Regions from separate parts of the Isoptericola nanjingensis genome, predicted to be linked through region 1. Evidence: predicted binding sites of a transcription regulator. Region 1 holds the regulator's gene; the other holds the start of a gene.
The links. Region 1 encodes LexA, which represses DNA repair genes until DNA is damaged. Its sites were predicted from a motif close to TCGAACANNTGTTCGA; they were not measured.

Region 1 (3,404 bases):
GAGTCGTCCGTCATCGCGGTCACCTCGTCGTCCGTCGGGGTGGGTGTGCTCGCGCGGCGGGGCCACGCAGCACCTGGTGCCGTCCAGCATGCCCCGGGCCGTCACCCGGCGCCAGGGCATTTCGCCCGGACCGGGCGACCCGGGCGTCAGGCGGTCGTGCCGCCGCTCCCGGCGGTGGCGCGCTCGTCCCGCTCCGCCCGCAGCGAGCTGATCGCCGACTCGAAGTCCTCGAGGGACTCGAACGACTGGTAGACGCTGGCGAAGCGCAGATAGGCGACCTCGTCCAGCTCGCGCAGCGGCCCGAGGATCGCCAGGCCGACCTCGTTCGCCTCGATCTCCGGCCGGCCGGAGGCGCGCAGGGTCTCCTCGACCTTTTGCGCGAGGACGGCGAGGTCGTCGGCGCTCACCGGCCGGCCCTGGCAGGCCTTGCGCACGCCCGCCACCACCTTGTCCCGGCTGAACGGCTCGGTCACCCCGGAGCGCTTGGCCACCGACAGGCTGGCCGTCTCGATCGTGGTGAACCGGCGCTGGCACGCGGGGCACTGACGCCGGCGACGGATGGACGAGCCGTCGTCGGAGGTGCGCGAGTCGACGACTCGCGAGTCCGCGTGGCGGCAGAACGGGCAGTGCATCGCTGGTCTCCTGCGCTCGGCTCCGGACCGGCGCCCGGCTGCCCGACAAGGTAAGCGGCGGGCGACCGTCCGCGCAAGCAGGATCCCCCGCGGCGGGGCCGATCCTCGCCGTCAGTCCAGCGGGAGCACCACGACCTGCCCGGTCTGGAGCTCCGCCGACGTCAGCCCGTTGAGGTCGCGGAGCTCGGCGACCACGTCACGCAGATCCTCGCCCGTGTCACGCACCTGCTGCGCGTACTGCCAGAGGGTGTCGCCGGGCGCCACCGTCTGGAGCCGGACCTCGACGCCCGTGCCCGGCGACTCGGCGACGGCGCGCTGGCCGAACAAGCCCGCTCCCACGAGCACGAGGAGCACGAGGGCCGCGACCACCACCCGGCCCCTGCGGGTGAGTCGGAGCCCTCCGAGCCCGAGGAAACCGTGCGCGTCGCTGGTGCTGCGTGCGTTCTGCATCGTCCTGCCTCCGGTCCACGCGGTGCCGCCCGGGGCGGCCGCTCCGTCGAACGTCTGTTCGTCGAACACCTGTACGTCGAACTGCTGTACTAGGTGTACCACGTCCCGGCGACACGGTCGAGGCCCGATCGAACAGATGTTTGATGTCGGGCCGGAACTGGCTTAGAGTGGCCGACAGCGCGATGGAAGGTTTGTCGGATTTCATCGGCCCGCCCACGGGCCGCGCCCTGCAGGACGGAGAACGCGATGACCAGCGGACGGGACCAGGCCCCGGCGTCCACGACGACGGCGACGCCATGGGCTGCCCAGGACGAGACCCTCGACGGCGCGGCCACGACGACCGCCGGCGCCTCGACGACCGCGCTGGCGTCGGTGAGCGAGCTCTCGCCGTCGTCCGACCGCCTCACGCCCCGCCAGCGGCGCGTGCTCGAGACCATCCGCAGCTCCGTCGAGGCACGTGGCTACCCGCCGACCATGCGCGAGATCGGCGAGGCCGTGGGCCTGGCGAGCCCGTCCTCGGTCAAGCACCAGCTCACCACGCTCGAGCGCAAGGGCTACCTGCGCCGCGACCCCAACCGGCCGCGCGCGATCGAGGTCGTCGACCCCGAGGCACCCGCCATCGACAGGGCCGCGCCCGAGGCAGACCCCGCCCCGGGGTACGTGGCGGGGTCGCTCGCCGCGTCCGACGCGCAGCCGGCTCAGGCCCCGTCCTACGTCCCGCTGGTCGGCAGGATCGCCGCCGGAGGCCCCATCCTCGCGGAGCAGGTCGTCGAGGACGTCTTCCCGCTCCCCCGGCAGGTCGTCGGCGACGGCGACCTGTTCCTGCTCAAGGTCGCGGGCGACTCGATGGTCGACGCCGCGATCTGCGACGGCGACTGGGTGGTCGTGCGCAGCCAGCCCGTCGCCGAGAACGGCGAGGTCGTCGCCGCGATGATCGACGGCGAGGCCACGGTCAAGACCTTCAAGCAGGCCGACGGGCACACCTGGCTGCTGCCGCAGAACGCCGCCTACTCCCCCATCCCGGGCGACGAGGCGCAGGTGCTCGGCCGGGTCGTGGCGGTGCTCCGCAGCCTCTGAGTACCGCCGGTGCGGCCCCGGGCCGTCAGAACCCGAGGCGCTGCTGCACGGCCCGCATGCTCTCGGCCGACGCGCGCAGCCCGGCGACCTCGTCGTCCGACAGCGGGGTGTCGATCGTCTCTGCCACGCCCCGGCGGCCGACGAGCGACGGTACCGACAGGCAGACGTCGCTGATGCCGTAGAAGTCGTCCAGGCGCGAGGACACGTTCATCACGCGGTGCTCGTCGTTGAGCACCGCCTCGATGATCCGGGTGGCCGCCAGGCCAACCGCGTAGTTGGTGGCCCCCTTGCCGGCGATGACGCGGTAGGCGGACTCCACGACGTCGGTCGCGATGCGCCGCCGGGCAGCCTCGTCCAGGGGCGGGTGCCCCCGGAACGGCCGCCAGTCCAGGAGGGGCACGCCGGCGATCGTCGCGGAGCTCCACAGCACGATCTCCGAGTCGCCGTGCTCGCCCGCGATGTTCGCGTGCACGTTCCCGACCGCCACCCCGCAGTGGCGGGCCAGCGCGTCGCGCAGCCGCGACGAGTCGAGGACGGTCCCGCTGCCGAACACCCGCCCCCGGGGCAGGCCGCTGATCTCCTGCGCGGCGTAGGTGACGACGTCGACCGGGTTGGTGACCATGAGGAACACGGCGTCCGGGGCCACCTCGAGGAGGCCCGGCAGGATGGACCGCGTGAGGCCGACCGTCGCCTCGGCCAGGTCGAGGCGGCTCTGTCCGGGCTTCTGCTTGGCCCCCGCCGTCACCGCGACGATGTCGGCGCCGCGGCAGACCTCCACGTCGTCCGAGCCGTCGATCTCGGCCTGAGGGATGAACATGCCCCCGTGCCGGAGGTCGAGCACCTCGGCCTCGACCTTCGCGCGGTTGACGTCCAGGAGGGCGACGGACCGGGCCGCGCCCCGGGCCAGCGCCGCGTACGCGAGGGTGGAGCCCACCGCGCCCGCTCCGACGATCGCGAGCTTGGTCGTCCTGCGTGTCTCGTCCACGGCCCCACGCTAGGTGTCGAGGCGCCGGAGCGCAGCGCGGACGAGTTCCCCGTCCGTGGTCGGCCAGAAGTCGGGCATGGAGCGGGTGAGGAAGGACCCGTAGCGGGCGGTCGCGAGGCGCGGGTCGAGCACGGCCACGACGCCGCGATCCTCGCCCGTGCGCACGAGCCGGCCGGCGCCCTGCGCGAGGAGCAGCGCGGCGTGCGTGGCTGAGACCTGCATGAACCCGTTGCCGCCCACCTGCTCCACCGACCGGGCCC
Region 2 (3,404 bases), on a different contig from region 1:
GCGGCCTGTGGGTCGGCTTCTACGTGGCGCTGGCGCTGGTGTTCGGGCTGATCGTGCTGGCGGTGGGCGGCACAGCCCCCGCCGGGGAGTTCTACGCCGGCTGGCTCACGGAGTACTCCCTGAGCGTGGACAACCTGTTCGTCTTCGTCATCATCATGTCGCGGTTCGCGGTGCCGAAGCGGCACCAGCAGATGGTGCTGATGGTCGGCATCATCATCGCGCTGGTGCTGCGCGGGGCGTTCATCCTCGCGGGGGCGGCGATCCTCGAGCAGTTCGTGTGGGTGTTCTACCTCTTCGGCGCGTTCCTCATCTACACGGCGGTCAAGCTCGTGGCGGGAGGCGACGACGAGGAGGAGTTCAAGGAGAACGTGGCGATCCGCCTGCTCCGCCGCGTGCTGCCGGTGAGCCAGGAGTACGACGGCGCGAAGGTGCGCACGGTGGTCGACGGCAAGAAGCTGTTCACCCCGATGCTCGTGGTGTTCGTCGCGATCGGCTCGACCGACCTGCTGTTCGCGCTCGACTCGATCCCCGCGATCTTCGGGCTGACGAAGGATCCGTTCATCGTCTTCACCGCGAACATCTTCGCCCTCATGGGCCTGCGGCAGCTCTACTTCCTGCTCGGCGGCCTGCTCGAGCGGCTGGTGTACCTGCCGATCGCCCTGGCGGTCATCCTCGGGTTCATCGGCGTCAAGCTCATCCTCGAGGCGCTGCACACCAACACGCTCCCGTTCATCAACGGGGGCGAGCACGTCGCCTGGGCACCCGAGATCCCGATCTGGCTGTCCCTCGCCGTGATCCTCGGCTCGATCGCGATCGCGACGGTCGCGAGCCTGGCGAAGACGCGGCGGACCGCCGCGGTCGCCGCGAAGGACGCGGCGCCGGCGGGCGCGGCCGACGCCGCGGGTGCGGCGTCGTCGACGACGCCGGCACCGGAGGCGCAGGACGTGGCGTCGGAGCCCGGCACCGCTCCCGCGTCCTCCGGGCCGGAGTCCTCGGGCCGCTGACGACACGAGCGCACGGGCCCCGGACGGCACGCCGTCCGGGGCCCGCGCGCGTCCGGCGTCAGGCGGCGAAGCCGCCGATCACGGGCACGAACTCCCGCGCCGCGCGGTGCGCCACCAGACCCTCGCGCCGCATGGGGTCGGCCGCGAGCAGCTCGAGCGCGCCGGTCGCGTCGTCGGCCTCGACGACCAGGAGCGCGCCGCCGGGCTCGCCGTCCGGCGTCGCGGGCAGCGGGCCGGACACGCGCAGCGTGCCGCTCTCGTGCAGGCCGCGGAGGAACTCCCGGTGCTCCGGACGGACCTCCGCGAGGCGGTCGGGGTCGGTGACGTAGACGTACGTGACGGCGTAGACGGACATGGCCGCATCCAAGCACCCCGCGCGGTCGCGAGCCCGGGACGTCCAGGAGCGGGTCGGGAGACCGGGTGTGACCGGTCAGGCACGCGAAAAGACCCCGAAAGGTATAGAACGCCTGTACGAATGTCGGCGCGCCGACGTAGGATGCCCGGGTGAGCAACCGCCTCGTCATCTCCGGCGCCCGCGAGCACAATCTGCGCAACATCGAGCTCGATCTCCCGCGCGACGGGCTGATCGTCTTCACCGGGCTGTCGGGCTCGGGGAAGTCCTCCCTGGCGTTCGACACGATCTTCGCCGAGGGGCAGCGCCGCTACGTGGAGTCGCTCTCCGCGTACGCCCGCCAGTTCCTCGGTCAGATGGACAAGCCCGACGTCGACTTCATCGAGGGCCTGTCGCCCGCGGTGTCGATCGACCAGAAGTCGACCAACCGCAACCCGCGGTCGACGGTCGGCACGATCACCGAGGTCTACGACTACCTGCGCCTGCTCTTCGCCCGCGCGGGGACGCAGCACTGCCCCGTGTGCGGCGAGCCGGTCCGCTCGCAGACGCCGCAGCAGATCGTCGACAAGCTCCTCGAGCTGCCGGAGGGCACCCGGTACCAGGTGCTCGCACCCGTCGTGCGCGGGCGCAAGGGCGAGTACGCCGACCTGTTCGCCGAGCTGCAGACGCAGGGCTTCGCCCGCGCGCGGGTCGACGGCGAGGTGGTGCAGCTGACCAGCCCGCCCACGCTCGAGAAGAAGCTCAAGCACGACATCGAGGTCGTCGTCGACCGTCTCGTGTCACGCGACGGCGTCCAGCGCCGGCTCACCGACTCGGTGGAGACCGCGCTGCGGCTCGCGGGCGGCCTGGTCATGGTCGAGCTCGTCGACGCCGACATCGACGACCTCGACCGGGTGCGCAAGTTCTCGGAGAAGCGGGCGTGCCCCAACGACCACCCGCTCGCGCTCGACGAGATCGAGCCCCGCACGTTCTCCTTCAACGCCCCGTACGGCGCATGCCCGGAGTGCACCGGCATCGGCTTCCGCCTCGAGGTCGACGCCGACCTCGTCGTGCCGGACGAGGAGAGGACCCTGCGCGACGGTGCCGTGGTGCCGTGGGCGCAGACGTCGTCGGAGTACTTCGAGCGGGTGCTCACCGCGCTGGCGGAGGAGATGAGCTTCTCCATGGACGTGCCGTGGCGCGCGCTGCCGCAGCGCGCCCGTGACGCGATCCTGTTCGGCCGCAACCACCAGGTGCACGTGCGGTACAAGAACCGCTGGGGCCGCGAGCGGCAGTACTCCACCGGCTTCGAGGGCGCGGTGACCTTCCTGGAGCGCCGGCACCGGGAGACCGAGTCCGACTGGTCGAAGGAGAAGTACGAGGCCTACATGCGGGAGGTCCCGTGCCCCGTGTGCTCGGGGGCACGGCTCAAGCCCGAGGTCCTCGCGGTCACCGTCGGCGGCAAGTCGATCTGGGACGTGTGCCGGCTGCCGATCGACCAGGCCAAGACCTTCCTCGACGGGCTCGAGCTGGGCGAGCGCGAGCGCGCCATCGCGGCCGAGGTCCTCAAGGAGATCCACGCCCGGCTCGGCTTCCTCGTCGACGTGGGCCTGCACTACCTGTCGCTCGAGCGTCCGGCGGGCACCCTGTCGGGTGGCGAGGCCCAGCGCATCCGGCTCGCGACCCAGATCGGCTCGGGCCTCGTCGGCGTGCTGTACGTGCTCGACGAGCCGTCGATCGGGCTGCACCAGCGCGACAACCGCCGCCTCATCGAGACGCTGACCCGCCTGCGGGACCTCGGCAACACGCTGATCGTCGTCGAGCACGACGAGGACACCATCCGCGCGGCGGACTGGATCGTCGACGTCGGCCCGGGCGCGGGCGAGCACGGCGGCCGCGTCGTGCACTCGGGCGACTACGCCGGGCTCCTCGAGGCCGAGGGCTCGATGACCGGCGCCTACCTCTCCGGCCGGCGCAGCATCGCGCTGCCCGCGGAGCGTCGCGCGACCGACCCCGGCCGGAAGGTCACGGTCGTCGGCGCCCGGGAGAACAACCTGCGGGGGATCGAC

Region 2: a site for LexA is predicted at 1,464-1,479, ahead of uvrA (excinuclease ABC subunit UvrA). Genes of this name have one in related genera too.

Annotation. Positions count from the first base shown of each region.
Region 1 covers NZ_JBNOZL010000001.1:91,182-94,585, forward strand. Annotated here, with positions in the region: gene ACQP6G_RS00420 (DUF5302 domain-containing protein) at 1-14, opposite strand, end outside; gene nrdR (transcriptional regulator NrdR) at 147-632, opposite strand; gene ACQP6G_RS00430 (LysM peptidoglycan-binding domain-containing protein) at 744-1,151, opposite strand; gene lexA (transcriptional repressor LexA) at 1,329-2,159, shown strand; gene ACQP6G_RS00440 (L-lactate dehydrogenase) at 2,185-3,144, opposite strand; gene ACQP6G_RS00445 (ATP-dependent DNA helicase) at 3,154-3,404, opposite strand, start outside.
Region 2 covers NZ_JBNOZL010000003.1:191,893-195,296, forward strand. Annotated here, with positions in the region: gene ACQP6G_RS06345 (TerC family protein) at 1-1,004, shown strand, start outside; gene ACQP6G_RS06350 (YciI family protein) at 1,063-1,359, opposite strand; gene uvrA (excinuclease ABC subunit UvrA) at 1,509-3,404, shown strand, end outside.